One region of the Paenibacillus sp. FSL P2-0136 genome, then DNA from elsewhere that is predicted to be linked to it. Evidence: a T-box and tRNA genes for the amino acid it is inferred to sense, from the RefSeq annotation. Region 1 holds a T-box; the other holds one or more tRNA genes.
The links. A T-box is a leader RNA that pairs with one kind of tRNA and senses whether it is charged. The one in region 1 lies ahead of NYE26_RS15175 (alanine--tRNA ligase), so its partner is inferred to be a tRNA-Ala.
Positions count from the first base shown of each region.

Region 2: it has a tRNA-Ala gene. The T-box ahead of NYE26_RS15175 (alanine--tRNA ligase) is inferred to sense a tRNA for this amino acid. The anticodon was not compared.

Region 1 is NZ_CP150244.1:3,637,456-3,653,411, forward strand. It holds gene NYE26_RS15115 (NAD(P)/FAD-dependent oxidoreductase) at 1-934, shown strand, start outside; gene NYE26_RS15120 (helix-turn-helix domain-containing protein) at 989-1,675, shown strand; gene NYE26_RS15125 (SRPBCC family protein) at 1,713-2,138, shown strand; gene ltrA (group II intron reverse transcriptase/maturase) at 2,523-3,815, opposite strand; gene NYE26_RS15135 (VOC family protein) at 4,423-4,839, opposite strand; gene NYE26_RS15140 (HAMP domain-containing sensor histidine kinase) at 4,913-6,679, opposite strand; gene NYE26_RS15145 (response regulator transcription factor) at 6,676-7,401, opposite strand; gene NYE26_RS15150 (M23 family metallopeptidase) at 7,611-8,615, shown strand; gene NYE26_RS15155 (MBL fold metallo-hydrolase) at 8,693-9,370, shown strand; gene NYE26_RS15160 (GNAT family protein) at 9,391-9,954, opposite strand; gene lpdA (dihydrolipoyl dehydrogenase) at 9,988-11,364, opposite strand; gene NYE26_RS15170 (TetR/AcrR family transcriptional regulator) at 11,527-12,117, shown strand; T-box leader at 12,177-12,420, shown strand; gene NYE26_RS15175 (alanine--tRNA ligase) at 12,490-14,355, shown strand; gene NYE26_RS15180 (helix-turn-helix domain-containing protein) at 14,411-14,767, opposite strand; gene NYE26_RS15185 (ABC transporter permease) at 14,903-15,559, shown strand; gene NYE26_RS15190 (glycine betaine ABC transporter substrate-binding protein) at 15,570-15,956, shown strand, end outside.
Region 2 is NZ_CP150244.1:6,507,159-6,523,114, reverse strand. It holds gene NYE26_RS27860 (ATP-binding protein) at 1-555, shown strand, start outside; gene NYE26_RS27855 (hypothetical protein) at 659-1,288, shown strand; gene NYE26_RS27850 (PBP1A family penicillin-binding protein) at 1,285-3,126, shown strand; gene NYE26_RS27845 (MFS transporter) at 3,137-4,387, opposite strand; rRNA gene NYE26_RS27840 (16S ribosomal RNA) at 4,813-6,373, shown strand; tRNA gene NYE26_RS27835 (tRNA-Ala) at 6,501-6,576, shown strand; rRNA gene NYE26_RS27830 (23S ribosomal RNA) at 6,745-9,672, shown strand; rRNA gene rrf (5S ribosomal RNA) at 9,750-9,866, shown strand; gene NYE26_RS27820 (GNAT family N-acetyltransferase) at 10,301-11,473, shown strand; gene NYE26_RS27815 (CtsR family transcriptional regulator) at 11,836-12,297, shown strand; gene NYE26_RS27810 (UvrB/UvrC motif-containing protein) at 12,328-12,849, shown strand; gene NYE26_RS27805 (protein arginine kinase) at 12,879-13,943, shown strand; gene clpC (ATP-dependent protease ATP-binding subunit ClpC) at 13,981-15,956, shown strand, end outside.

The DNA.
Region 1 (15,956 bases):
GGGCGAAGACTTCCGGCTCATGGATAAGACGGGAACCATATACCTGGATGAAGTGGCCGATGAAGAGAGCTCGGAAGGGCAGAGACGCCCGGAGATTGACCGTGGTGTGCTTTGTGAATTGCTTTTAAACAAGTTAGATCCGTCTACCATACAGTATGGCTATAAACTGGAGAAGGTTGTATCTCTGGGCGAGGGTAAGACGGAGCTTCATTTTGAGAATGGACATATCGCTGGGGCCGATCTTGTAATTGGTGCGGATGGTGCCTTTTCCCGCGTTCGTCCTCTGCTTACGGATACAGATGTGGAATATTCAGGTCTGACGATGCTGGAGCTTAACGTAATTGCAGCCGATCACCCGGATCTGGCCGCATTCAATGCTCGTGGCAAGATGTTCGCACTGGATGATCATAAAGGGATTCTGGGCCAGTTGAACGGCAACGGACGGATCAAAGTATATGCAAGCTTCAAGGTAGAGAGGGACTGGTTAGATGAAATCCGGAACGATAATCCGCAGGAGACGAAGGCCAAGCTGCTTGAGCTATTTCACGATTGGAGCGAACCGCTCAAGAATTATATCCGGTATGCGGAAGATGCGGTTGTACCCAGACGGATTTACATGCTGCCCGTCGGGTTTTGCTGGGAACGCAGCGCTGGTGTCACGTTAATCGGTGATGCGGCTCATGTCATGTCTCCTTTTGCCGGAGAAGGGGTGAATCTTGCGATGCTGGATGCGCTGGAGCTGGCTCTTGCCATTGTAAGAAATAAGGACACAGCTGGGGCAATTGAAGAATATGAAGAGAAAATGTTCCAGTATGCTTCAGAGAAAGCATATGTATCTAACGAAAACCTCATCCTGAGCTTCTCGGAGAATGCCGCTCCAAAGTTCGCAGCACTCATGCAATCTTATCAAGACCTGTATGAGCAGCAAGGATGATGTTATCTTCCGCGATGTATTTACTATTGTCTTCCGGCATGTTATAAGGAAAGTATGATGAAACCTAAACGTGAAATTGTGAGCCGCCGCAACCGGCCAGCCAAAGAACCCCTTAGTCATGAATTGATTGTCAAGACCGCGTATGAGCTGCTGAAGCAGGAAGGGACCTCCGGCATGAGTATGAGGAAGGTAGCCAAGCAACTGGACACTGGACCTTCCTCCCTCTATGTGTACGTCAAAAATTTGCAGGAATTGAGCTCATATGTGCTTGACCTTGGTCTTGGTGAGTTGAACCTGCCGGAGCTGACGAACGAGAAGTGGAAGGAGCAGTTATTTCAAGCGCTGCAGGCTTATGCAGAACTGCTTATCGAACAACCTGGATTAGCGGAGCTATCCCTACAGACGATTCCTATTGGGAATCATGCCTTTCGTCTGAATGAGTATTTACTTTCCGTCCTGCAGAAGGGCGGAATCACCTCTACGGCCGCTGCTTGGGGAACAGACTTATTGCTCCTGTACGTGTCTTCCATTGCGTTGGAGAAGGCTAAGAGAGCAAGCGAACTGATGGAAACTGCCCAAAGTTACTATAATGAAGCAGATCCGGTACGGTTTCCGCTCATGAACAGTCTGAAGACTGATTTATTCTCGGGGGATACCGCCTCCAAGGAGAGGTTCTTCTGGGCCATTGAAGTAATACTCCAGGGGATATTGCACAAACAGTTGGGAGACAATGGTAAGTAACCAAGCGACGAAGTTCATGAGAGAGGTGTCTATTGAAATGGAAGAGAATCAACCGACGAAAGTAACCGTACAAACTGTGGTACAAGCCCCTATCGAGAAGGTATGGCGCTACTGGACTGAGCCGGAGCACATCACGAAGTGGAATCAGGCCTCCGAGGACTGGCATGCGCCAAGAGCCGAGAACAATCTGCGGCCTGGCGGTACCTTTATGACACGGATGGAAGCGAAGGATGGCAGCATGGGCTTTGATTTTGGCGGCGTATACGATGTCGTGAATCAGCATGAGGTGATCAGCTACACCATAGAAGACGGAAGAAGAGTGGAGATTACGTTCGCCCGTCAAGGGAATGAGACGAAGATCATTCAAACATTCGATGCGGAAAACGCCAACCCCGTCGAGCTCCAGCAAGCAGGCTGGCAAGCGATCATGGACAATTTCAAATCCTATACTGAAAAAAACTGATTAGAACAAAATCACCCTAAGGGATGAACAAGATTACCTTCGCGCGGCCTGAATGTATGCTGTTTTTCATATACATTCAGGCCGCATGCCTACTTACGAGCCCAATGTATGTTGTTTTTCACATACATTCGGTCCATATGCCTGCTTGCGAGCACAATGTATGCTGTTTTTCACATACATTCGGTCCATATGCCTGCTTGCGAGCACAATGTATGCTGTTTTTCACATACATTGGTCCATATTCCGCTGTACCGACAATTGTATTCGGTTTAAAACACTAAACTAGAGTAAAGGGCTGGTACAACCCAGCCCCTCCTCATCAAACCGTACGTGAGGTTTTCCCTCATACGGCTTTCCGATGTTTGTCATTCATGGGCATGCAGATTACAATAGCGTTTTTAGTCCACACTTATTGGCCGTATACTTGACCTCCGGGAATGAACTCATCCATCTCCTCCGTTGTCTCTTCTTTGCATACCACCGGGTAAATCGCTGCAGAATATACCAATCCAGCTTCGCTAACCTCTTTTGGCTGTAGTTCGTGTAATAGTAATTTCTCCATCCCTGAATCTTTGGGTTGAGCCATTCCACGTGTTCCTCAAACGATTTCCAGCGCATGCCAGGCGGTGCTAATCGGTCTTTGACCACGCCTCGGATGCGTTCCTCTGCCTTCTTCGTTAGCCACTGCTGAGTGGTATAGTACACCTTCCCTTGAGAGGTTTCTGCTTTCGTTTTTCGGTGGTGCATTCCTAAGAAGTCGAAGCCTTCGTCTCCTGTCCACAGACCTACAATGCGGGTTTTGGTCGGATGCAGCGTGAGTTCTAGACGTTCCATAATGGTGCGGATGAGTTCATACGCATGTTCTGCATCCTTTTTGGTTTTACAGACCACAACGAAGTCGTCTGCATACCTCGTCAGTTCTCCCAGCCCACTTCCGTGTTTCTCCCATAACCGGTCAAAGTAGTTCAAATAGATATTCGCCAGCAGTGGCGAGATGACACCACCTTGGGGTGTCCCTAGATCGGAGCGCCGTACCTTTCCTTCTTCCATCACTCCCGCATGAAGCCACTTCCGTATAAGCTTCAAAATCCGTCTGTCATTGATACGCATCTGTACCAATTTCATGAGTTTCTCTTGATTGATATGGTCGAAGTAACCTTGGATATCGACGTCGACTACCCAATTTCCTTTGCGGTTGCAGGCTTTCCGGATTCGTTCCAGTGCTCCTTTTGCACCTCGCTTCGGGCGAAATCCGAAGGAGACTTCTTTAAAATCTGCTTCAAAGATGGGTTCAATCACCAGTTTGGTTGCCATCTGTAGGACTCGGTCTCGTACCGTAGGGATGCCTAGCGGTCTTGGCTTCCCATCTTTCTTCGGGATATAATGCCGCCGAACCGGCTGCGGATGGTAGCTGCCTTCTTTCAATTCTCGCTCACAGCTTTTGAGAAATCTCGTCACTCCTTGTTTCTCGATTTCAGCGAGCGTTACGGCATCCACTCCCGCAGCTCCCTTATTCGCTTTCACCCGTTTCCAGGCTTCGCATAGCACATCCCACCGGTAGACTTTGTCGTACAAGGCGTGGAATTTACGCTTGTTGTTCTCCTTGGCCGCATGACCTAGCTTTTCTTGGAGTTCTTGAACTTTTTCCTTGGGTGTCGTTAGCCGTTTGGCATTCACTCACTCGTACCTCCTCCAAAAGCGTAAACAAAGCAGGGCTCCTTCCCTCCCTAAGGTTATGTTGTCCTTAGGTTCTTCGGTACTATGAGCCCCTCGGACTCCCTTCCCACAGACGGTTCACTTCGTCTTCTGGACTTATAGAGCGCCTCTTTACGGGTTCCTAAAAAAAAATTCCGTGTGGGGGAGGGTCTCCCCAGTTCACTGCATTATCTTTCAATCCATGCCGTTCCCATTACGCCGGAGGATTCTTCACTGCTGTTCCAAGTTCTGCACAGTTTCCTTGGCCTTCGTCCATAATAGCGGGACTCGGCTCCCTCTGTTCCCCTTTGCAGGGCCTTTTTGACGACGCGGCAGGATTCACTTGATGTTGCGGCCTGAATTGTTGCTCGCCCGGTCTCTGACCGGTACTTTTGTCGATGCGCTTTTACACACAGATTTCGCCATGTGCAAGCATCCTAGCTACAAAGGTAGCTTGGTCCCTCCTTTGGTTGGACTTTCACCAACTAGATAATGCGTGCCTCTGGGCACGCCTATCAAAGAAGACGCCGGGGAAGATGCCCGGCGTCTTTCTTTTGCAGCCTTAGTACGAGTGTATTCGTCGTTAGCCTCAACCCTGTGCCGCATCCATGTTCATATAGTTAATCGCCCACAGATGGCCGTCCAAATCCACGAAGCCCCAATGATACATGAATCCATGATCTTCAGGCTCAGCGTGCAATTTCCCGCCTAAGGAGAGTGCGGTGTTCACGATTTCATCAACCTTGTCCCGGCTCTCGAATTCCAAAGCAATCGTCATCTGCGCATACTTGCCCGTATCGACGGCTTCCTTCTCCGTGAGTGTAAGAAAGAAGGCTTGATCGATCAGCATGACCTGCAGGTTGTCGCCGATCAAGAGGGCTACCGAAGTCTCGTTATCCGGATATTGCGGGTTGAGCTCAAAGCCAAGTCCAGTGAAGAACACTTTCGATTGGGCTACGTTTTTAACAGGCAGGTTGAGGCTCGTGAATGCGGACGTTAATGCCATTAGCAGAACACCTCTTCGTCATATATTTTCAAATATTTTCTTATGATTATACCACATTGGAACCTCTGGATTATTATGTTCCAGCCCTCGAACGGGCATCCCATATCAAACGTATTTCTGTCCCCTCTTCGGGATTCGATCGAACCTCAATTCGCCCTTGCATGGCCTCAATCAGCCCTCTGGTTACCGCCATACCCAGGCCTGAGCCGACATCGGGCGCCGCTGTGTCTGTACCGCGGTAGTATCGTTCGAACAGCTTCCACACCGTCTCCTGATCCATCCCGCGTCCATCATCCGCAAATTGAACGATGAAATCACCTGCCTCTTTACCTGGCTGCACCCTTACAATCAGCTTCGTGTCCGGCGGATTATGCAGCAGGGCATTAGCGGTCAGATTATCAACGATCCGTTCAAAGGAGGGAATGTGTACATAACCCTGTACCTCAACCGGGGCGGGATGGAACGTAATGCGGCCCACTCCAAAAGCCGGGTTCCGCTCAGCACGCTGTACCAAATCCTGCAGCAGAGCATTGATATCCGTTAGCTCAACAGGAGGCTGGTATCCGCCGCTGCGCAGACGATATGTCATGGCCAGGTCGCTTACCAGCCTGTCCATGTACATGGACTTGTCCACCATAATGCCCGCGAATTCGCGTACCTCTTCCGTAGTCCACTGGTATTTCTCTGCCTCCAGCATGTGTGCATAACCCTGGAGCGAGGATAGCGGTGTCTTCAGATCATGGGTAATTCCAGCAATCCATTCCTCCCGCAGAAAGTCGGTCTGTTTGCGGAGTTCTTTATCCTGCTTCAGGGTAGCGGATAACGTCTGGATGGAATGTAACACTTCCGTATATACCCGATAGTTTCGCCGCCATCTCCCGTTCTTCTTCTGGCTAAGCGGCCTGCCGCGGGGGCCGGCCGGCTCCTCATATTGTCCCCTTTCAAGCCGCTGCAGCCATTGCAGCATATGGAGCATCGGATAACCGAACAGGTTGGCATACCAGACAGCAAGCAGGATCAGCAAGCCGATAATAGATACCAGAAGCGCAATCAGGGCAGGTCCAAAAATAAACCCGAAGGGGTTCACGTTGCTACCCGCCGGATTGCCCGCAAGAGGAACACTAAGCATCCAGGTGGAATGGTTCTGCTCATCATAGCTGGTCACTGTGGTCATTCCATACCGGATGGGGTATCGTGTACGGAGAATCAGATCCTGGATGCTGTAGCTGTCCGGAATGCCTGCTGCGGGCTTGTTGAAAGAAGCCATCTCCTGTCCCTGTTCATCCAAAATCTGAAGATAGGCATCCGCTGCTCGAATGATTTCCTGCTGCCCGGAGGCCAGTTCAAGCTTGTTATTGGCATAACGGCCCCCGTTATATGCTTGCTCCAGCATGGTTACAGACTGGTTGTTCTCTCCATACAACAGGGTGAAATTAATGCCTTCTCTTTCGCGGATAAGCAGATATAGCCGGTAGGGAAAGGGCTTTTGTCCTTGCCAATAAGATATGAGTTCTCCAGGTTTATAGTGATTCGGCACATCGGAAGGGGTATGAAAAGCATCCAACACACGACCCTGCTCATCGAGAACCTGAAGCCAGCCGTTGTTTTCATCAATTCGCTTCAGCAACCCCGGATCATACTTAACACTACCGTCCGGCAAAATCTCTGCTGTACTGATTAGCTGGTCGAGTCCGACAGTGGCAAAATCTTCAACAAGGCTGGCCTCATTCAGCTGCTGAATGACCCAGTAAGCTATACTTCCGCCGATGATCAAGATTAGGACCACAGTACCCGCAAGCAGGCCAATGAACCGCGTCATCAATCTGCGTCTTACACTCATCGCCCATGCCCCATGTCGGACTGAATGAGCTTATACCCTAGCCCTCGAACGTTCACCAATAATTCAGGGTTGGAGGGATCAGCCTCAATACGCTCACGAATCCGGTGAATATGTACCATGACGGTGTTGTCATCCGAAATGGCCTCCGACCCCCAGACCCGCTCATACAATTCAGACTTGGTGAAGATACGATTGGGATGTTTGCAAAAGAATAGCAGCAGCTGGTATACCAGCGCAGGGCAGTTCACGGGTTGACCTTCGACTCTGAGTTCACCGGCTGGCTCCATAACCTGGAAGCGCCCATAGTCATAGATCCCTTCCCGTGGCAGTTTTTCCGCTTCCGTCTGTCTGGGCAAATATCGTCTCAGCAGGGATTTGATCCGTGCGACTACTTCCAGCGGGTTAAAGGGTTTAACGACATAATCGTCTCCGCCAACCGCAAAGCCGGTCAGCTTGTCATAATCGGTGGTTTTCGCAGTCAGAAAGAGAATAGGGGCATCTGTAATTTGACGCAGAAAAGGGCATATTTCCAGCCCGCTTCGGCCTGGTAGCATCACGTCCAACACGATGCAGTGATAGGTTTTCTTTTCACATGCAGCAATTGCGTCTTCACCGGTAGTGACCGTATCAATATCCAGGAATTGCTCCTTGAGCAATACCGTTCGGAGCATATGCAGAATCGCCTGTTCATCATCAACAAGCAAAATTGAAACTTCATCCATGGCGAAATAGAGCCTCCCAGCTTTTTATATAAGTATCATACCATTCTGAAACACTGTGCTGCTTGCCGGTAACCTTAACGGATGCTTAATTTTGGAGAGGTAGCCCGCCGCAAAGTTATGATAGTCGTAAGAGTAAGTTAGACGGCAGATAAGATTGATGTCGTACACTGGACTGTAAAGATATCGTTCAAACAAAGGAGTGCAGGGAAATGACTAGAGGATATTCGAAAAGCTGGAAGCTGCTTGCCGTAGTGCTTGGTACGTGTGTGATGCTGTCTGCGTGCGGCACTTCGGAAGCATCTGAACCACAAGAGCAATTACCGGTAGAACAGACAGCCGAGGAGGACGCAATGATTACACCAGACAATTTCATGGATACCTTAATGAAGGGATCGAAGGAGGACATCTACAAACAGATGAGTCCGGAGCTACAGGAAATCATATCGCTGGACGAATTCAAGACGACTGCCGATAGCTTTATGGAAGGCGTTGCTTCATGGGAGAAGGTTGCGGAGTTTAAAATGAACCATCTGGTTGAAAGCTCATGGAAGGATCAGACGGGGACCAAGGGGATTCAAGCCTCTTTTTCCGAAAATCACCAGATTGCGGGGCTGCTTATTCAGCCGCTTGAAACGCATGAAGCAACGGATAAGGCGCTGACCAAGACAGCATTCCAGTTTCCGATGAAGGGCGAATGGTTTGTGTTCTGGGGCGGGAATGATGTGTTATCCAACTATCATTATGCTCATGAAACCCAGCGTTACGCACTCGACATTATCCGCACACAGGATGCTTCAAGCTATCAAGGTGAGGGAACGGACAACGAGGACTATTATGCTTTTGGTGAGCCTCTTTATGCAGGCGCAGATGGCAAGGTGGTTGAAGTCAAAAATGACATCCCGGATAACACTCCGGGCGTGATGAACGCTGAAGCACCGGAAGGGAATGTCGTGGTCATTGATCATGGAAACGGGGAGCACAGCATCACAGCACATATCAAGAAAGGCAGTGTAGCCGTCAAAAAAGGGGATAACGTCCAGCAGGGAGATCTCATCGGACATCTCGGTAATTCAGGGAACTCCAGTGAAGCACACTTGCATTTTCAAGTATCGGACGGGCCCGATCTATTCACTTCCCGTTCGATTCAGATCCGCTGGGCAGATCAGAGTCAGAGCCTGACACGGGGGAATTCTTTTCACGGATTGCCCGAATAGAGAGTGTAAAAAGTGTTGACTTGCGGCTTCCTATAAGTAATATAATATACCTACTTATAGGAAAGGATGATGAAGGAATGTCCCTGTCTCAGCCGAATACCGGAATTAAAGCGATAGAGCTACAAATGGGATCTTTTATTGTATATCCAACACTGTTGTGGGATGAACGGAATCTTGTACTTGTGGATACTGGCATTCCCGGGCAATTTGAAAAGATACGTAAGTTACTTGAAGCAGAAGGTTTTGGACTAGATAAGCTGACGCATATCATCATTACGCATCAAGACAGCGATCACATTGGCAGTCTGCCGGAGCTTATTCAGGCAAGGGGGAACGAGGTGACGGTGCTCGCACATGAGGAGACTGTACCCTATTTGACGGGTGCCCTTCCGCTTATTAGAGGTACAACTTTTGCACCGTCCGTGCACGTTCATACAGCACTAAAGGATAGAGATATTCTGCCCCTGGCCGGCGGTATTCAAGTCGTCTTTACACCTGGACACACACCAGATCATATATCGCTATATCATATCCCAACTCAAACGTTAATTGCCGGCGATGCATTAAATTCAAAAGCTGGTAAGCTCCTGTCCTTTGACAACTATTACACGTTGGATCATCCGACTGCGTTGAAGTCGATTGCCAAACTGCTAGAGCTGGATATTAAAAAAGTGATCACATATCATGGTAACGAAGTTACACATAGAATCAAGGAAAGTCTCCAGAAAATAGTAAATACAACAACTTCTATTTGACCTGAAAGTTTCTTTTGAAATCAGTTTTGTTTGTTAAGCCACTCCGATCGCAGCATTGCATATTGAAATTCATCTACCCAAATGCCTTTGGACATGTAATTTTCGAGCAGGTGTCCTTCACGTCTCATGCCTAAACGCTCTAGCACTTGAATCGATTTTGTGTTCCTCACATCGGTAAAAGCGATCAGCTTATGTTTATTTAGTAAGCCAAACACATAGTCAATCAGGGCACGAAGCGCCTCATTCATGTATCCTTTTCCTTGATGCTCAGGTGCTAGAGTGAATCCTATCTCAACCATTCGGGGTTCATCTGCGAGTGTGTGAATGGCACAATCACCGATTAATTGATCTGACTCCGTTAGAGCAATTGCATATTGGAACCAAGTCCCGGGCTGATCCGGGGAATGTACTATTTGTCTGCTGATAAATGCTTCAGCTTCTTGAAGCGTATAATGATCCCAGGATTGAAAACGGGAAACCTCTGGATTCGTCCGGTATTGATAAAAAGAATGTACATCCTGCAAATCAAACTTTCGAATAACAAGCCGGTCGGAAACGCAATATACTTCGTTTGATTTCTCCATAAGTAAACCTCCTGCATCAATAATTTTCGTTTGTTACAATCTGCGGTGGGCTTGTTCTGCGGCCTCCATGATGATTTCGCCTAACGTTGGATGCGGATGAATGGTCATGGCCATATCTTCTACCGTTGCTCCCATCTCAATCGCAAGGGATAGCTCAGATATAAGAGTAGATGCTTCAGCGCCTACAATCTGTGCACCTAATACAAGACCAGACACAGCATGAGCAACGATTTTGACAAAGCCTTCGGTTTCTTTCAGAGCCAGCGCACGGCCATTAATAGAAAAAATAGATTTTCCAACGACAACAGGAATCGATTGTTGTTTACACGCCGTTTCGCTAAGACCAACGCTCGCAATCTCCGGGTGAGAGAACACAACCAGCGGAAGAGCTTTGTAGTCGATGACAGAGGGTTTACCCGCGATCGCTTCTGCTGCAATTTTTGCTTCATATGAAGCTTTATGAGCCAAGGCAGGGCCTTGAACAATATCTCCAATGGCATAGATATGCGGGATAGATGTTCTGCACTGCTTGTCAATCTCGATCAAGCCTTGTGGAGTAGGGGACAGACCTATATTTTCAAGACCCAAGGTTCCATCTGTGTTCGGTTTCCTGCCCACCGTAATTAACGCATATTCAGCTTGAACAACATGGTGTTGATCCTGACGCATATAATGTAGATTGATGTGACTCGTATATTGGTCTGCTCCTGTAACCTTAGCTTCCGTTAAGATGGTTATCCCGTCCTGCTTCAGTTGACGAACGACAGGTGCGACAAGCTCTGCTTCAAATCCGGGTAAAATCTGTTCACCGCCCTCAAGCATCGTAACTGTGGTTCCAAATCTCGCAAACATCTGACCCAGTTCCACGCCAATATAACCGCCGCCAACTACAACAAGGCTCTTAGGAATACCGGCCAGCGATAGCGCCTCAGTGGATGAAAGAATCCGTCCGCCGAAAGGAAGAGCGCTGATTTCAATCGGACGGGAACCGGTTGCCAGGATGAGATGTTTGAAGCCTATTCGGCGCTCATTCTGTTCAGCGTGATGAATTTCCACGGTATTCGCGTCTATCAAGCTGGCTTCTCCTTCGATAACTGTCACACCTGCTGTTTTAAGTAAAAACCGAACTCCTCCAGACTGCTTATCCACCACAGCTTGCTTAAACAACTGAGCCTCCTGAAAAGAAGAAGCTTCGTCAACAGTATACCAGTGTCTGCGCAAATGAATACGCTCCGCTTCAGCAATCAGCGCTTTGGAAGGAATACAGCCTACATGTGTACATACCCCTCCGATCTGGTGGCGCTCCACAATGACTGTTTTCATGCCCAGTTGTGACGAACGTAATGCGGCTACATAACCGCCAGGCCCCGATCCAATGACCAGGGTATCTACAGCTTCTAATGAGTTCATGATGAGTACCTCCAAAATAAAATATGATGATCATAATATATTATAATCATCATATTTTAAAAGAGTCAACACTTCATAATAAATTGACATCAAATAATATGATAATTATAATATTTTAAAAACATTCATAAATACAGACTTATACAAAAGGGAGAGAGCAGGATGCCTTATCCGAAAGGACACAAGCTCAAAGTTCGAAGCCATATTATTACCAGCGCAGCCAAAGCATTTCGCACCCACGGCGTGCGGAATATTAGTCTTCCCCATATCATGAAAGGTGCTGGACTGACGCACGGAGGATTTTACTCCCATTTTGCAAATAAAGATCAGCTTGTGATGGAGACCTGTCATTTCGCAATTAGTGACACCATCGACACACTTCAGAGAATTGCAGACCAAAATAAAAATGAAGATCAGACGCCGATTGAGGCCGTCATTGATTTTTACTTAAGCCCTCTGCATCGGGATCAGACGGAAGCCGGTTGTATCTTACCTGCTTTATCAGGAGAGGTTGCCCAGCTACCGGAAAATATTAGGCAAGCGTACACACAAGAGCTGCAACGTTTCATCGCGTTTATTACAAATATGGCTGGGATCGATCCCTCTAATGGTTATGCGTTGGTGAGCAGTATGGTGGGTACTGTGGCACTGGCAAGGGCAGTTAGTGATGAGAAGTTCAGTGATGCTTTATTACAGGCAGGTCTTGTGCAGATCAAACAAATGGTAAGCGCCGGCTCCAGGTTCCCCAGTTAGAACGGAATTGTTATTTGACGAAGCAAGCTGATTGTGCTAGCATAGCTTTAACTTAAAACGAAAAGGCTATGATGAGAAATAGTAACTATTAAGGATCTCACAGAGAGAAGATGGTTGGTGCGAATCTTCATTGATCTAATAGTGAAGCAGTCTCGGAGCTGTGGACCGAACAGAGGAATCTTAGTAGGCTTCAACGGAGTTCCACCGTTATTCAGGAAACAGTATCGGAGCAATCCCGTACTGATAGAGCGCAGAGCAATCTGAAGTTAGGTGGTAACACGGACATAATCGTTCGCCCTAAGTTGACAAGAAATATGTCAGCTTAGGGCTTTTTTGTTTTAAGCATAACTAATATTTAATGGAGGGTTTAGAATGACACCAGATGAGTTGAGACAATCCTATGTTGATTTTATGAAAAGAATAGGGGCTAGCCAAGTGCCTTCTTCTAGCTTGTTACCGGAAAATGATCCCTCAACGTTGTTTACAGGAAGCGGTATGCAGCCGATGGTTCCCTATTTATTGGGGGGAAAGCATCCGATCGGCAATGAGATTGCTAATATTCAGAAGTGCTTAAGGACAGTGGATATTGATGAAGTAGGGGATACGTCACATCTGACATTTTTTGAAATGATAGGCCGTTGGGAGTTCAAAGCTAATGAACATAACTATAAGCAAAAACAAATCGATGCCATTTGGCATTGGCATATCATCGAATTAGGAATTGATCCGGGCAGGCTGTATATCAGTGCTTTCGCAGGAAGTGATGAACTGAATATACCGAAAGATACGGAAGCCCTTGGGCTCTGGTCAGCAAAATTCAAATCCGTCGGGATAGAACCCATCATTGAAGATGATCCCTGGCAATATGGGGCATCCAGAGGCGGGAAAATATTCTTATACGATGAAAAAGAAAATTGGTGGAGCCGGGCCGGAAGTCCTCTCCATATGCCGGTTGGTGAACCGGGTGGACCCGATAGTGAAATGTTTTATGATCTTGACCCAAGCGGTGATCCACTGGATCATCCTGCTTCTGAAAGCGACAGATTCCTGGAAATTGGGAACAACGTATTTATGTGTTACACAAAAGGAGAGACCGGATTCGTAAAAATGCAAAATCCCAATCTGGATTATGGAGGCGGATTAGAAAGGGTGGCTACAGCCCTTAACGGGGACAAGGATATTTACAATACGGCTTTCTTCCTTAATCCCAAGAACAAGTTGATGGAGCTAAGCGGTAAATCCTATGCTGACGATCTAAAGTCCTTTAGAATCATACTGGATCATGTGAGAGCGGCTACGTTTCTCATTAATGACGGTGCAGAGCCGGCAAATAGTGATGCAGGGTATATAACAAGAAGGCTATTAAGAAGGGCCATCCGTGCGGGTAAAAAAATAGGGATACAAGGAAGCTTTGTGGGTCAGTTGTCTGAAGTTTATATCGATGAAGCAACAGCTTATGAAGATTTGATCCGCAATAAAAAGAAAGTAATTGAAATCGTAAATAAGGAAGAAAGTCTTTTCTATAGAACATTACAGCAAGGAGAATTTGAAATACAGAAACATCTGAAGAATAAGGGTAAAGTTACGGGGGCAGATGCCTTTTATTTTTACGAAACCTATGGATTTCCCTTGGAGTTGACAGAAGAGTATTTAACTGAAAGTGGATATAGCATGGAAGACAAGGCGTCTTATACAGAAGCGGCAAAGAAACATACTGAAATGAGCAGAACTGCTTCTGCAGGTAAATTTAAAGGTGGCTTAGCTGAACATTCCGCAGAAACAACCGCGCTGCACACGGTATCTCATTTGCTACTTGCGGGGTTAAGGGAAGTTCTAGGGGATCATGTTCACCAACAAGGAAGTAATATTACTTCAGAACGATTACGGTTTGACTTCAACCATGATGAAAAACTTACCCCCGAGCAAATAGCTAAGGTGGAGAAGTATGTGAATGATGCAATTTCATCGAAAGCAGTTACCTCTATTTCAGAGCTGCCTAAACTTGAAGCGAAAGAAAGTAATGTGGAAGGAAACTTTTGGGATAAATATCCGGATATCGTTAAGGTGTATACCATCCAAGATCACGAAGGGAAAGTGTGGAGCCGGGAAGTATGCGGAGGGCCTCATGTAGAAGATACTACAAACTTAGGAACGTTCCGTATTGTAAAAGAACAATCTTCTGCTGCTGGAGTCAGAAGGATTAAAGGAGTAATTAAAGATAAAGCAATTCGGATTTAATCCGAATTGCTTTTTTACTGCTAATAGAAATATTGCAGAGAGTATCAATCTGACATCATTCACTCTGATGAATATCGTTCGGAAGTTCATCATTGAGTTTCTGGTACCCGAGTCCCCATGTTTCCATAGAGAATATAATTGGCTTCAGTGAATTTCCTAAGTCACTTAAGCTGTATTCGACTCTCGGAGGGACTTCTGCAAAAACAGTACGAATGACAATTCCATCCTCTTCCATTGAGCGTAAATTTTCAGTGAGAACCTTTTGACTGATCTCCGGGATACTTTTACGAAGTTCTCCGAATCGTTGAGTTCCCTTCAAAAGATCCCTCATAACCAATAGCTTCCACTTGTTACCTATCAATCCAACTGTCGTTGCGACGGGACACAACGGCAACTCTTTTTTTGAAATCACTACATTATCGCCTCCAATAGTTACTAATAGGTTCCTATATAACAAAAAGGTGCCTACTTTCAAAACCAATACATTGCTTATATTATAATTCTGTCGATGAAAAATCAAATGAAAATGATGAAAGGGGGAGGGAGTTTGAGAGAAAGTTTATGGATGCAACTGAGTGACTATTTTTCGAATCATATGTCAACGTTCTTGAATTCTTGGAAAGAGCATTTAGAGATCAGTTTATTGGCATTGATGATTTCTACACTTATAGGAATGATCTTAGGTACCTTATCAACTAAATACAGTCGTTCCGAAAAATGGATCATCTCGTTATTTCAAACATTACGAATCATTCCCAGCCTAGCAATCTTACTTCTGTTGCTTCCTATCATGGGTACTGGAATTAGGCCAGCCCTTGTCGCTCTCATTATTTTAGGAATCCCTCCAATCTTAATGAATACAGTATCCGGATTACAAAGTGTGTCCATGTCTTTACTTGAATCTGCACAAGGTGTAGGGATGTCTGAACGACAAATCAGATGGAAAATCCAATTTCCAGTGGCTGGACCATTGATTTTGACAGGGATTAAAACCGCTGCGATTGAAATTATCGCCAGCGCTACCTTGGCTGCCAAAATTGGAGCTGGTGGATTAGGAGAGATCATTTTTACCGGTTTAGGACTCAATCGAACGGATTTACTTTTAATTGGTGCTATCTCAGTAGCGATTCTGGCTATTGGGATAGGCTTCATTTTAGATGTGTCTGAACGTGTATTGTTTAGATATAAATTCTTGCAAAGGTAGGTTCACGCAAATGAAAAAGAACATAAAGAAAAAATTAGTTTTAACCATTTCAATCACACTTGTTTTGTCCATAATGTTGAGCGCATGTGGTAATAAAACGAATAATCATGGATCGACAATTCGAATTGGTTCAAAAGACTTTACTGAGAATTTAATTGTCGGGGAGCTATATGCTTTGGCTTTGGAGAACGCGGGATACCAAGTAGAGCGTGTTCCTAATATTGCGGGTTCTATCATTCATTCATCGATTGTTAATAACGATATCGATATGTATCCAGAGTACACAGGTACTGGGTTGTTGGCCGTATTACAGATGGATTTGATGACAGATCCGGATGAAGTGTATACAACAGTCAAGGAAGAGTACAAAAAGCAATTCAATATCACATGGCTCGAT
Region 2 (15,956 bases), 2.9 Mb from region 1:
GTAGGGATTGCCTATCAGAAGTCATTGGTGCTGCGCAAGCTGATTGACGACTTGTTTGAATACACGCGGGTTAACAGCAGCAGACTGCCGCTAGTGCTGGAACGGCTCGATCTCAAGGCATTTATGCGCCAGCTTGCGGAGGAATCGGTTCCGGCACTGACCCGTGCAGGCATGACTTATGAACTGCAGGATGATACCGAATCGCTGTGGATTGAAGCGGCACCTTACGAATTGGTGCGTGCTTATGAGAATCTGATTGCCAATGCGATCCGGTACGGGAAGGATGGAAGAAGGCTTGAGATTGGACTCAGCTGTGAAGGTAACGATGCAGTTGTGCGGATCAGCAATTTCGGCGAGATGATTGCGGAGGGGGATCTTCCACATATTTTTGAGCGGTTCTACCGGGCGGAGCGCTCCAGATCGCAGGTTACCGGGGGCTCGGGATTGGGTCTGGCGATTGCCAAGGGAATTGTGGAAAGGCACCATGGGGAGATTACGGCTCACAGCACCAGATCCCGGACTGACTTTGTTACCCGGTTTCCGGTATCCTCCTGACAATCTTCAGTATTTCTTAAGAAATGGCAATGGTGTTTCTTAAGATTTAGCCGATATCCTTGGGCTATGGGATGAGACCCGGGGAGGCAGGAGAAGTTGGCTGATGTCAAAAATACACACGATCCGCACACTTTACCTCTACATATTCTGCGGTAGCGTTCTGCTTAGTGCAGGGCTGTTGCTGCTTATGCGGGGGATTTTTACTATGTTCTACTCCTGGTATACGCCGGAATCGGCTGCGCTGTTTGTCCGTTTCATGCATTGGATCATCAATCATATCGGCGCAAGACCGGCGGCTGTCATGATGTTCACCGTTGTATGTGCAGGGCTGTTCCTGCTCCGTTCACAAAAAGCAGCCAACGATACTACCGCGCTGCTGCGCGCCGCGGAACAACTGGCGGTTCACGGCGCCTGTGAGCTTGCGGACCTTGAGGTGCAATCGGGTGGGGAATTCAGACGGTTGGCTGCCAGTCTGCGCCGGATTCATCAGGCCGGATTGCGGCCAGCAGCGGCCCCTGCACCGCAAATACTAATGCCGGAGCCGGATGCACAAGAATTCATGGCGCTTATTTTGCGGACACGGGCGTTGATCCGCATGCTGGAACTGACAGTGGCGGAGTCAGAGGAAGAGGTCTGTAATATCCCTGCTGCAGTTCTGCAGCAGCTGGCGATGGCTAAGCAGGAGGCATTGGGAATGGAAAAGCTTCTGGAGCATTGGACTCGGCAGGTATGAGAACAGGACGGAGATCGCTGCTGCGTATTTGCTATGCCGTTTTTGATCTGACAGTCATCCTTGCTATTCTCATGCTAGCAGGAATTATTTATATGAGTCATTATGGAAAGCTGATGCTGGATCGTTATCCGGAGAAAATGATTTTACCGGAATCAAGTGTCATTATGGCCTCTGACGGAACAATGTTGCGGAGAATACCGCTACCTGAGACAGGCTACCGAATCAAAGCAGGACTTGGAGAGATGCCGCAGCTGCTCATCGATACTTTCATTGCTGTTGAGGACCGCCGCTTTTACAGTCATAAGGGTCTGGACTACCAGGGAATAGCCCGCGCATTAGTCAACAATACCTTACGTATGGGGGTATCGGAGGGTGGAAGCAGCATCACTCAGCAGCTGGCAAGGGGGTTGTATCTGAACCGGGGGCAGAATCTGCTGCGTAAGCTGAACGAGGCCTCAATAGCGTTGGCGCTGGAGAAGCAGTTATCGAAGGATGAGATTTTGCAGCTGTATCTTAATCAAATTTATATGGGGCAAGGGCAATATGGGGTGAAATCTGCAGCGGAGCGTTATTTTGGTATAACTGATCTGGAGCAGTTGGAGATTGGACAGATCGCGACACTGGCGGCTATTCCCAAAGGGCCTTCCATCTATAACCCGGCAGACAACATTGAATTGTCAACAGGCAGACGGGATCTGGTCCTGCGGATTATGCAGCAGCACAAGCTGATAACAACCGAGCAGATGACGGCAGCAATGAAGAGCACCTACGTACCTCCGATTAAGGATAAGACTGAGATTGTCGGGGCGTCCTATATGGATGCGGCAATTCAGGAAGCGATGCGGCAGACAGGATTATCGCAAAAGGAGCTAAGCACAGGCGGTTATACACTGGTGACGGGCATGAATATTGAGGCGCAGCGGGCTATGGAGCGGGCCTTCTCACAGGAAGAGGCATTTCCGCCGGATGGCAAAAACCAGAGAGCAGAAGCAGCCATGGTCATCATGGACCAGCGGACCGGTGAAGTGGCCGCACTGTTGGGCGGGCGAAGCCCGCGTACAGGCGGTCTGAACAGAGCCGTAACTCCTTCCCGGCAGCCAGGCTCCGCGCTCAAGCCCATTATAGATTATGGACCGGCGCTGGAGAGCGGGAAATATACGCCGGACAGTCTCCTGCCTGATATTAAAACAACCTATGGCAGCTACAGTCCGGCTAATCTGAACGGTGTATATCGTGGGCAGGTGAGCATGAGGGTTGCCCTGCAGCAGTCCATTAATGCCCCAGCGGTATGGCTGCTGAAGCAGGTGGGGGTCAGCTATGCCCGTGGGTTTGCAGCCAGGCTGGGAATGGAACTCGATGCAGAAGACAACCATCTGGCTATTGCCCTTGGAGGTCTGCATAGCGGGGTTTCTCCGCTCACGATGGCTCAAGCCTACACCGTCTTTGCAAATGGAGGCATTCTTAACAAGGCGTATCTGGTGCGTAGTATCAGGAATTCGCAGAATCAGGTGGTGTATTCACATGTCGCTGCGCCGCAGCAGGCCATTTCGGAACGTACCGCAGCGGATATGACAGCGATGCTCCGTCAGGCGGTGAATGAAGGGACGGGCAAACGGGCGCAAATGAACGTTACGGTGGCCGGTAAGACAGGAACCACGCAGCTGGACCTGCCGGGAGTCCCCGGCAAGGCCAACCGGGACTTATGGTTTGTAGGCTATACCCCTAGATGGACAGCGGCGGTATGGATGGGTTTCGACCGCTCTGATCCCGACAACTACATGACTGCCGGCAGCGGGCTTGCAGCTGCTATGTTCTCCAAGGTTCTCTCCATGCTATGAATAGATTTGCTTATTCCGCCGCCCATTCCTCCAGCTTCTTGTCACCGGGCAGCAGCAGGGCCAGCAGGCCGAGCAGCGGAAGGAATCCGCAGGCCACGAACACCGTGGCGATTCCGATCGTATCGATCAGATGCCCAATTACGACAGAGCCAATTCCGCCAAGCCCGAACGCAAGGCCGGTAATCAGACCCGAGACCGTACCGATATTGCCCGGATACAGCATCTGCGCGTAGATCACAGTGACGGAGAAGCTGGATAGTAGAATGAACCCGGAGATGATCAGCAGCACGGCCGCCCAGAACTGATTCACAAAAGGCAGGGCCAGCGCAAACGGCACCGTCCCGATCATCGACACCAGGATGAGATTGCGTCGGCCGAAGCGGTCTGCCAGCGGTCCGCCGAAGAAGGTGCCCACAGCGCCGGCAGCGAGATAGATGAAGATATAGATCTGTGCCTTATCCAGCGTCATCCCGTATTTGTCCATCAAATAGAAGGCGTAATACCCGCCGATGGAGGCGCCGTACCAGGATCGCACGAATACGATGAAGACCAGAATAACCGTTGTAATCAGAATACGTTTGCTGCGGGCAGGGTCGATAGAGCGTGACGCTGACTTTTTGCGGAAGGTGTATCCGGCATCCAGCATCTCTCGGTACCAGCGGGCCACATAGGCCTGGATGGCGACTCCGGCAGCGGCGATAACGGTGAAGCCGAGAGCACCCATCTGACCGAAGGGAATGAATACCCACTTCATTAATAGAGGACCCAAGGCCTGGCCGGCGTTGCCGCCCACCTGAAATATGGATTGCGACAGCCCCTTGCGCTGACCGGCAGCCATATGAGCCACGCGCATGCCTTCCGGATGGAACGCAGCTGATCCGAAGCCCACAAGCATTACGGACACAATCACTAATACATAATTACCGGCAAAAGCGAGCAGGAAGACCCCGGCAAAGGTACAGCACATCCCCAGCGGGAGCAGGATCGGACGCGGCTTCCGGTCAGCGGCGAAGCCGATAATAGGCTGAATCACCGAAGAGGTGATATTCAGCGCGAACGCAATCCAGCCGATCTGGGCATAAGAGAGCACCAGGTTATCCTTTAGTACAGGGAACATCGCCGGAATTAATGCCTGAATGGAATCGTTGAATAAATGAACAAAGCTGACAGCAAGCAAAATACGGTAGATGGTAGCCTGCTGCAGATTGCGTGATTCACCCAAAGAGCCGGGTGGAGCTTGAGGCAGGGTCTTGTTGGACATTTGAACTCCTTTCAGGAACAGTTAATAAGTAAGTTATCTATGGATACGAAGATAAATCCTATTGTAGCGACAAATGAAGTATTATGGGAATCAATTTGTGCAGGGCTGCGGTGAACTATTCATTATTAACTCAAAAAAAGCAATGCTTAATCCTATTGTAAAAAAAGACTTGCAAACGTTTGGAACGCGTGATATATTATCTCTTGTGCTTATGAGACATCGACGCTGAATTGAGCGGCGAAAGAAAAATAAGTTGACAACAAACGCAATAAAATGATATGATCTAATTCCTGTGCAAGAGACATAACGTTGAAATGCACGGAGCAAGTTCTTTGAAAACTGAACAAATGGAACGCTTTAATTTTTACAAGATTCATTCAATGAATCGTCAGTTTCAAAATGAGCAATCGCTCTTTCTAAATACCAATTTGGAGAGTTTGATCCTGGCTCAGGACGAACGCTGGCGGCATGCCTAATACATGCAAGTCGAGCGGAGTTTGAGAGGAAGCTTGCTTCCTTTCAGACTTAGCGGCGGACGGGTGAGTAACACGTAGGCAACCTGCCCTCAAGCCTGGGATAACTACCGGAAACGGTAGCTAATACCGGATAATTTCTTTTTTCTCCTGAGAGAAGAATGAAAGGCGGAGCAATCTGCTGCTTGGGGATGGGCCTGCGGCGCATTAGCTAGTTGGTGGGGTAACGGCCCACCAAGGCGACGATGCGTAGCCGACCTGAGAGGGTGAACGGCCACACTGGGACTGAGACACGGCCCAGACTCCTACGGGAGGCAGCAGTAGGGAATCTTCCGCAATGGGCGCAAGCCTGACGGAGCAATGCCGCGTGAGTGATGAAGGTTTTCGGATCGTAAAGCTCTGTTGCCAGGGAAGAACGTCCGGTAGAGTAACTGCTACCGGAGTGACGGTACCTGAGAAGAAAGCCCCGGCTAACTACGTGCCAGCAGCCGCGGTAATACGTAGGGGGCAAGCGTTGTCCGGAATTATTGGGCGTAAAGCGCGCGCAGGCGGTTATTTAAGTCTGGTGTTTAAACCTTGGGCTCAACCTGAGGTCGCACTGGAAACTGGGTGACTTGAGTACAGAAGAGGAAAGTGGAATTCCACGTGTAGCGGTGAAATGCGTAGATATGTGGAGGAACACCAGTGGCGAAGGCGACTTTCTGGGCTGTAACTGACGCTGAGGCGCGAAAGCGTGGGGAGCAAACAGGATTAGATACCCTGGTAGTCCACGCCGTAAACGATGAGTGCTAGGTGTTAGGGGTTTCGATACCCTTGGTGCCGAAGTTAACACAGTAAGCACTCCGCCTGGGGAGTACGGTCGCAAGACTGAAACTCAAAGGAATTGACGGGGACCCGCACAAGCAGTGGAGTATGTGGTTTAATTCGAAGCAACGCGAAGAACCTTACCAGGTCTTGACATCCAACTAACGAAGCAGAGATGCATCAGGTGCCCTTCGGGGAAAGTTGAGACAGGTGGTGCATGGTTGTCGTCAGCTCGTGTCGTGAGATGTTGGGTTAAGTCCCGCAACGAGCGCAACCCTTGACTTTAGTTGCCAGCAGGTGAAGCTGGGCACTCTAGAGTGACTGCCGGTGACAAACCGGAGGAAGGTGGGGATGACGTCAAATCATCATGCCCCTTATGACCTGGGCTACACACGTACTACAATGGCCGGTACAACGGGAAGCGAAGCCGCGAGGTGGAGCCAATCCCAGCAAAGCCGGTCTCAGTTCGGATTGCAGGCTGCAACTCGCCTGCATGAAGTCGGAATTGCTAGTAATCGCGGATCAGCATGCCGCGGTGAATACGTTCCCGGGTCTTGTACACACCGCCCGTCACACCACGAGAGTTTACAACACCCGAAGTCGGTGGGGTAACCCGCAAGGGAGCCAGCCGCCGAAGGTGGGGTAGATGATTGGGGTGAAGTCGTAACAAGGTAGCCGTATCGGAAGGTGCGGCTGGATCACCTCCTTTCTATGGAGAATCGTCTTCTGCAACGAAGACATTCAAATAAAAGTCTTCAGGAAGCTTACTTCCTGAAGCAGGCTTTACTTCGTAAAGCCTTGAGCGTTTCCATTTGTTCGGTTTTGATGGAATTTGCGGGGCCATAGCTCAGCTGGGAGAGCGCCTGCCTTGCAAGCAGGAGGTCAGCGGTTCGATCCCGCTTGGCTCCACCAACAAACTTCATCTATTTGTTATGTCTGAAATACTAGATACAACTTGATCCTTGAAAACTGGATACCGAAACGAATTTGCGTTTTAGAACATTCCTTTAAGCTGAACTTGTGTAAACAAGTTTTGAATTAATGGCGATGCTAAGCGGTTTTCCTTAGGGAAAACGCATTGGTTAAGCTACTAAGAGCACACGGAGGATGCCTAGGCGCCAGGAGCCGACGAAGGACGTGGCGAACAACGAAACTGCCTCGGGGAGCTGTAAGCAAGCTTTGATCCGGGGGTGTCCGAATGGGGAAACCCAGCTGTGGTAATTCGCAGTTACTCGTATCTGAATACATAGGATACGCAGAGGCAGACCAGGGGAACTGAAACATCTAAGTACCCTGAGGAAGAGAAAACAATAGTGATTCCGTCAGTAGCGGCGAGCGAACGCGGAACAGCCTAAACCAAGGGGCTTGCCTCTTGGGGTTGTGGGACGTCTCACATGGAGTTACAAAGGAATATGGTAGGCGAAGAGGTCTGGAAAGGCCCGCGATAGAGGTAAAAGCCCTGTAGCCTAAACTGTGTTCTCTCCGAGACGGATCCCGAGTAGTGCGGGGCACGTGAAACCCCGTATGAATCCAGCAGGACCATCTGCTAAGGCTAAATACTACCTGGCGACCGATAGTGAAACAGTACCGTGAGGGAAAGGTGAAAAGCACCCCGGAAGGGGAGTGAAATAGAACCTGAAACCGTGTGCTTACAAAAAGTCAGAGCCCTTTCTATGGGTGATGGCGTGCCTTTTGTAGAATGAACCGGCGAGTTACGTTTAACATGCAAGGTTAAGGTGAGAAGCCGGAGCCGCAGCGAAAGCGAGTCTGAATAGGGCGACTGAGTATGTGGACGTAGACCCGAAACCGTGTGATCTACCCCTGTCCAGGGTGAAGGTGCGGTAACACGCACTGGAGGCCCGAACCCACGCATGTTGAAAAATGCGGGGATGAGGTGGGGGTAGCGGAGAAATTCCAATCGAACTCGGAGATAGCTGGTTCTCCCCGAAATAGCTTTAGGGCTAGCCTCGGTGAATGGAGTGGTGGAGGTAGAGCACTGATTGGGTGCGGGGCCCGCAAGGGTTACCAAGCTCAGTCAAACTCCGAATGCCATTTACTTCTTGCCGGGAGTCAGACAGTGAGTGCTAAGATCCATTGTCAAAAGGGAAACAGCCCAGACCATCAGCTAAGGTCCCCAAGTGTGTGTTAAGTGGGAAAGGATGTGGAGTTGCACAGACAACCAGGATGTTGGCTTAGAAGCAGCCACCATTGAAAGAGTGCGTAATAGCTCACTGGTCGAGTGACTCTGCGCCGAAAATGTAACGGGGCTAAACACACCACCGAAGCTATGGCTAGATGCTTTGCATCTGGGGTAGGGGAGCGTTGTATGTGGGTTGAAGGTGTACCGTAAGGAGCGCTGGACAGCATACAAGTGAGAATGCCGGTATGAGTAACGAAAAGATCAGTGAGAATCTGATCCGCCGAAAGCCCAAGGTTTCCTGAGGAAGGCTCGTCCGCTCAGGGTAAGTCGGGACCTAAGGCGAGGCCGACAGGCGTAGTCGAAGGACAACAGTTTGAAATTACTGTACCACCGTAATCCGCTATGAGCGATGGGGTGACGCAGGAGGGTAGTGACGCGGACTGATGGATGTCCGTCTAAGCAGTGAGGCTGGTGTGCAGGCAAATCCGCACATCGTAAGGCTGGGCTGTGATGGGGAGCGAAAATTATAGTAGCGAAGGTCATGATCTCACACTGCCAAGAAAAGCCTCTAGCCAGGAGAAGGTGCCCGTACCGCAAACCGACACAGGTAGGCGAGAAGAGAATTCTAAGGCGCGCGGAAGAACTCTCGTTAAGGAACTCGGCAAAATGACCCCGTAACTTCGGGAGAAGGGGTGCCTCGGTAGGGTGAATAGCCCGAGGGGGCCGCAGTGAAAAGGCCCAAGCGACTGTTTAGCAAAAACACAGGTCTGTGCGAAGCCGTAAGGCGAAGTATACGGGCTGACGCCTGCCCGGTGCTGGAAGGTTAAGGGGAGCGGTTAGGGGTTAAACCCGAAGCTGTGAACCGAAGCCCCAGTAAACGGCGGCCGTAACTATAACGGTCCTAAGGTAGCGAAATTCCTTGTCAGGTAAATTCTGACCCGCACGAATGGCGTAACGACTTGGGCGCTGTCTCAACGAGAGATCCGGTGAAATTTTAATACCTGTGAAGATGCAGGTTACCCGCGACAAGACGGAAAGACCCCATGGAGCTTTACTGCAGCTTGATATTGAATTTGGGTACGATCTGTACAGGATAGGTGGGAGCCGGTGAGGCAGGAGCGCAAGCTTCTGCGGAGGCGCCGTTGGGATACCACCCTGATCGTATCTAGGTTCTAACCTAGTGCCCTTATCGGGTACGGGGACCGTGTCAGGCGGGCAGTTTGACTGGGGCGGTCGCCTCCTAAAGAGTAACGGAGGCGTTCAAAGGTTCCCTCAGAATGGTTGGAAATCATTCGCAGAGTGCAAAGGCATAAGGGAGCTTGACTGCGAGACCTACAAGTCGAGCAGGGACGAAAGTCGGACTTAGTGATCCGGTGGTACCGCATGGAAGGGCCATCGCTCAACGGATAAAAGCTACCCTGGGGATAACAGGCTTATCTCCCCCAAGAGTCCACATCGACGGGGAGGTTTGGCACCTCGATGTCGGCTCATCGCATCCTGGGGCTGAAGTAGGTCCCAAGGGTTGGGCTGTTCGCCCATTAAAGCGGTACGCGAGCTGGGTTCAGAACGTCGTGAGACAGTTCGGTCCCTATCTGTCGTGGGCGCAGGAAATTTGAGAGGAGCTGTCCTTAGTACGAGAGGACCGGGATGGACGTACCGCTGGTGCATCAGTTGTTCCGCCAGGAGCATGGCTGAGTAGCTACGTACGGACGGGATAAGCGCTGAAAGCATCTAAGCGTGAAGCCCCCCTCAAGATGAGATTTCCCAACATGTAAGACCCCTTGAAGACGACGAGGTAGATAGGTTGGAGGTGGAAGTGCAGCAATGCATGGAGCTGACCAATACTAATCGGTCGAGGGCTTATCCAAAAAGACTAACACACAAATTCGTTTCGGATTCAGTTTTCAGGAATCAATTCCTGAAGCATTTACGCTGTAAATGCCCGTTTGGTGGCGATAGCGGAGGGGTTCCACACGTACCCATCCCGAACACGACCGTTAAGCCCTCCAGCGCCGATGGTACTTGGACCGAAGGGTCCTGGGAGAGTAGGACGTTGCCAAGCACATGAGCCATTGTTGAGCAATCGACAGTGGTTTTTTTGCGTGCGGGCAGGGCTGTGGAAAAGCTGTGGATAGATTTCAGTAAGTACAGAAAAGTTGCGCACATGTGGATACCTTTACAGGAACAGAATGATCCCCGGATCATGGGGGGATCACGCACAATATTGTGGATGAGTCAAGCGAAAACATAAGTAATACACCGATTTTGTGGATAAAAAGTGAATATTGTGGATAGATAAAATGTAATCGGGGATAACTCATTTCAGCCGGAAAGAAACTCTTTCCGGTTTTTTGCTTTGCTGTGCAAAAGCTGTGGATAACTATTCTTTTTGCAACTGGTGGCCAGCCTTTATTAGCATCCGGCGGCTTGGCTTGTTATACTCTCTATTAAGCAAATATCTGGAGCTAATTTATGGAATGTAACGGGGGGAACAGCATGGAAATCAGGCAATTACGTGCCGGAGAATTTGAGGACAGCCTGAGCTTGTCCGAATATGCTTTTAAGTATAAGGTTTCTGCAGAAGATAGAGTACGCGCCAGGGAGAACTTCAAGCCGGAACAAACCTGGGCGATTTTTGAAGGAGACAGCATAGGTGCGAAGCTGACGCTTCTTCCGTTACAGGTATATATACAAGGCAAGCCCATTTCTATGGGGGGCATCGCCGGTGTAGCCACTTGGCCGGAGAACCGCCGGCAGGGCTATGTAGCCCATCTGCTGACCCATGCGCTCGAGACGATGAATGAAGCCGGTCAGACGTTGTCCTTTTTGCATCCGTTCCTGATTCCCTTTTACCGTAAATTCGGATGGGAGATCTACTGTGAATATAAGAAGTATACTCTTCCGGTAGGGAAGTTCCCGCACAAGACGGAGATTAAGGGCAGCGTGAAGCGCGATATCCCGGATCTTGCAGTATTCCAGCAGTTGTACGACCAATTCGCCATGAGGTATAACGGGACTCTCCAGCGCACTGAGACCTGGTGGAAGGAAAGTGTGCTTGATGATGCTACGCATTCCTGTGTGTTTTATTCAGAGCAGGGTGAACCGGAGGGCTATGTGCTGTATAAAATAGTGCAGCAGGAGCTGGTCATCGATGAGTTTATCTATGGGAACGAGCTTGCCCGCCAGGGCTTGTGGACATTCCTGGCCAATCACGACTCCATGATTACGGCTGCACAGCTGAAGCTGGTGCCGGCTGACGACATTCTGCCCTTCCTGCTTCCCGATCCGCGGATTGCGCAGGAGAATTATCCATACTTCATGGCGCGTATCGTCAATGCTAAGGCTTTTGTGGAGAACATGATCTTCAATGTGCCGGAGGGTGACCGGGAGCGGGTGCTTTATATTGAAGATAAGCATGCATCATGGAACAACGGGTTATGGCAGTGGACTGTGTCGGAGCAAGGGGCAGCGACGTTCACCCGGATTCAGGGCGAGCGGTCAGAGGCTGACCTGGAATGCAGTATCGGCACGCTTACTGTGCTGCTGATGGGATACAAGCGCCCGCTTCAGGCGGCAAAGTACGGACAATTATCCGGGACTGCTGAGGCGACAGCTTGGCTTGAAGCGCTGATTCCGCAGGCCGAGACGGCATTATTCGATTTTTTCTGACAGAGAACGGCTCTTCCTCTTCCCTTGGAAAGGGAAGAGCTGTCCTATACATAACGCCTCCATTCAGTGAACGAAGCAGGCAACCGGAATACAATACAGCCAAAACGTAGAAAATAAGAGTAACCCCTTGGCATTCAGCGAGAATATGTTATAATATGAAAAAGTCAAAGAAAGTCAAAGTCAACGCAGGCCGGATATCATCGTTCTCAGGAATGTAACATTTAGAGAAAAAGCGCAGTGCAGAGGCTATTGCAGCCGATTCTTATTACATTGCCCGGGTTAAGTTCTTAAGAGCATGTCTCTGACGGCAGGCGTTGGCGCAGCACAGATTTAACCAATGCTTATACACTGGAGGATGAGTGATGCGTAATATCTCCGATATTATTGAACAATATCTGAAGAATATTTTGCATGAAAGTCCCGAAGGTACGGTGGAAATTCAGCGCAATGATCTGGCGGACCAGTTCTCCTGTGTCCCGTCACAGATCAATTACGTCATCAGCACACGGTTCACATTGGAAAAGGGATATGTGGTGGAGAGCAAACGCGGCGGCGGCGGATATATCCGGATTCAGCGCTATGAGCTGCCTCAGAATGTGGCCTTATACGCACATCTGAACTCCACGATAGGGAATGATATTGATCAGAATTCTGCCGAAGGGCTGATTTATCAGCTGGAGGAGGCCCGTTTCCTCTCCAAACGTGAAGCGTGTCTGATGCGGTCTGCGGTTTCCCGGGAATGCCTGACGGTTAATCTGCCGTACCGGGATGAGATTCGTGCCAAGCTTATGAAGGCTATGCTAATCTCTTTATTGGGCAAATAATTTGTCAAATGGTAAGGAGGGACACCGCTCATGCTATGCCAGGAATGCGGCGTCAAACCGGCTACACTCCACTTCACGAAGATTGTGAACGGGGAGAAGACGGAATTTCATATCTGCGAAAGCTGTGCGCGGGAGAAGGGTGAACTGATTCCCGGAACTGCGGGAGGCTTCTCTATCCACAGCTTGCTTTCCGGTCTTCTGGATCTGGAAGGCGCAGGCAAGAGCAAGACAGCAGCACAGAATGTGCAGGGTCTGCATTGTGAAAACTGCGGCATGACCTATTCACAGTTCAGCAAGCTGGGACGGTTCGGCTGCAGCTCTTGCTATAAGTATTTCGACAGTACGCTCGACCCGCTCTTCAGACGGGTGCATGGCAGTACAGCGCATGTCGGCAAGCTTCCCAAACGGGCGGGCGCACAGATCATGTGCAAGCGCCAGATTGATGAGCTGAAGCAGGAATTGCAGCAGAGTATCGTGCAGGAGGAGTTCGAGACCGCAGCTGAGCTGAGGGACAGAATCCGCAAGCTTGAAAAAGAAATGCCACAAGAGTAAAGTCTTTGATATATAGGAGGGATCCGGGCATGTCAAGTCTCCGGTTTACCGAACAAGCACTGAGTGACTGGATGCGCTGCGGCGGCAGCCATTCCGAGATTGTCATCAGCAGCCGTATGCGGATCGCCCGTAATCTGGAGCATCTTCCGTTCCCGCTGCTCGCTTCAAGAGAGCAGTCGGAGGAGGTGCTGGAGCAGCTTGCCCCCGTATTTCAGGGTGAAGCTTCGGCCGACTTCGGCAGCTTCGAGCTGTTGAGACTGGATGAGCTGGGTGAGCTGGACAAAAAGGTACTGGTGGAAAAGCACCTCATCAGTCCTAAACTGGCGGATGATTCCAAGGGCGGGGCAGTCATTCTTAATGAGGACGAGTCGGTCAGCATTATGATCAATGAGGAGGATCATCTCCGCATTCAATGCCTGTTCCCGGGGCTGCAGGTCAGAGAAGCCTGGGTAAGGGCAACCGCCATCGATGATATTTTCGAGGCTGCTGTCAATTACGCCTTCGATGACCGCAGAGGCTACTTAACAAGCTGTCCCACCAATGTGGGAACAGGGCTGAGAGCCTCGGTTATGGTGCATCTGCCGGCCTTGGTGATGACGCATCAGATCAACCGCATTTTGTCCGCAGTTAATCAGGTGGGGCTTACCGTTAGAGGAATTTATGGTGAAGGCAGCGAAGCAGTAGGGAATATCTTTCAGATCTCCAACCAGATTACGCTTGGACAGACCGAAAATGAGATTATTGAGAATCTTCACAGCGTAGTCACCCAGATTATAGAGCATGAACGCAACGCCCGCGAACGCCTGCTGGTCGATTCCGCTCTGCGGATTACGGACCGTATCAAGCGCTCCTACGGAATTCTGGCCTATGCTGCTGTGATGGAACTGAAAGAATCGGCACAGCGGCTCTCCGATCTGCGGCTTGGTGTAGATCTGGGGATTCTGGAAGGGCCTTCGATTTCAGTGCTCAATGAGCTGAATGTCAAGACTCAGCCGGGCTTTCTGCAAAAGCTGTTCGGTGACGAGCTGTCGCCTACTGAACGCGATATGTACCGGGCGAAGCTGCTCCGGGAGACACTGGGATCACAACATTAAATTATAGATATTTATTATCCGTGGAGGTGCAGGAGATATGATGTTTGGAAGATTTACGGAACGCGCACAAAAGGTGCTGGCGCTGGCGCAGGAAGAAGCCGTACGTTTGGGACACAACAACATTGGGACAGAGCATATTTTACTCGGACTGATTCGTGAAGGAGACGGCATTGCCGCTAAGGCATTGATCGGACTTGGTCTGGGTCTGGAGAAGATACAGGATGAAGTGGAAACACTGATTGGCAGAGGTCAGGAACAACCGACCAACATCGCTTATACTCCTCGTGCCAAGAAGGTGATCGAGCTGTCCATGGACGAGGCCCGCAAGCTGGGTCACACGTATGTGGGAACAGAGCATATCCTGCTCGGTCTGATCCGCGAGGGAGAGGGCGTAGCAGCCCGTGTGCTGAACAATCTCGGCATTAGCCTGAACAAGGCCCGCCAGCAGGTATTGCAGCTCCTGGGCAGCAGTGAAGCCACCTCCAGCCACAGCGGAGCTCCGGCTAACGTCAGCACGCCAACACTGGACGGCCTGGCCCGCGATCTGACGGCCTATGCCAAGGACGGTAACCTCGACCCTGTGATCGGCCGCAGCAAGGAAATTGAGCGTGTCATTCAGGTGCTGAGCCGCCGGACCAAGAATAATCCGGTGCTGATCGGTGAACCTGGGGTTGGTAAAACGGCGATTGCCGAAGGTCTGGCCCAAAAGATCATCAACAATGAAATTCCGGAGACGCTGCGCGACAAACGTGTCATGACCCTCGATATGGGTTCTGTAGTGGCTGGTACGAAATACCGCGGTGAATTCGAAGACCGCCTCAAAAAAATCATGGATGAGATTCGCCAGGCGGGCAACATCGTGCTGTTCATTGATGAGCTTCATACGCTTATCGGAGCGGGTGGTGCGGAAGGCGCGATTGATGCCTCCAACATCCTGAAGCCTGCCCTCGCCCGTGGTGAGCTGCAATGCATCGGTGCCACAACACTTGATGAATACCGCAAATATATTGAGAAGGACGCCGCGCTGGAGCGCCGCTTCCAGCCGATCACAGTGGATCAGCCTTCCCCTGAGGAAGCTGTACAGATTCTGTTCGGTCTTCGTGACCGGTACGAAGCCCATCACCGGGTGAAGATTACAGATGAAGCCATTGTGGAAGCAGTTAAGCTGTCTGACCGCTACATTCCTGACCGGTTCCTGCCAGACAAGGCCATTGACCTGATTGATGAAGCAGGCTCTAAGGTAAGACTGAATTCTTACACCATCCCGCCGAATCTGAAGGAACTGGAAATGCGTCTGGATGATATCCGCAAGGAGAAGGATTCCGCAGTACAAAGCCAGGAGTTCGAGAAGGCTGCTGCACTTCGCGATACCGAGCAGAAGATTCGTGAAGAGCTGGACACTACGAAGAACCAGTGGAAAGAAAAGCAGGGCCGCACCGATTCCCAGGTTACACCTGAGGATATCGCACAGGTGGTGGCCAGCTGGACCGGCATTCCGGTCAGCAAGCTGAAGGAAGAAGAGACAGACCGCCTGCTGAATATGGAAGCCCTGCTGCATGAACGTGTAATTGGCCAGGACGAAGCCGTTAAGGCGGTCAGCCGGGCACTCCGCCGGGCGCGTGCGGGTCTGAAGGACCCGAAACGTCCGATGGGCTCCTTCATCTTCCTCGGACCTACCGGGGTTGGTAAGACCGAGCTGGCGCGGGCGCTTGCCGAAGCGATGTTCGGTGACGAGAATGCGGTAATCCGCATCGACATGTCGGAGTATATGGAGAAGCATTCCACCTCCCGGCTGGTCGGAGCGCCTCCAGGGTATGTAGGGTATGAAGAAGGCGGACAATTGACAGAGAAGGTGCGCCGCAAGCCTTACTCGGTTGTACTGCTGGATGAGATTGAGAAGGCCCACCCTGAAGTGTTCAACATTCTGCTGCAGGTACTGGAAGACGGCCGTCTGACCGATTCCAAGGGCCGCGTGGTCGATTTCCGCAATACCCTGATCATCCTGACCTCGAA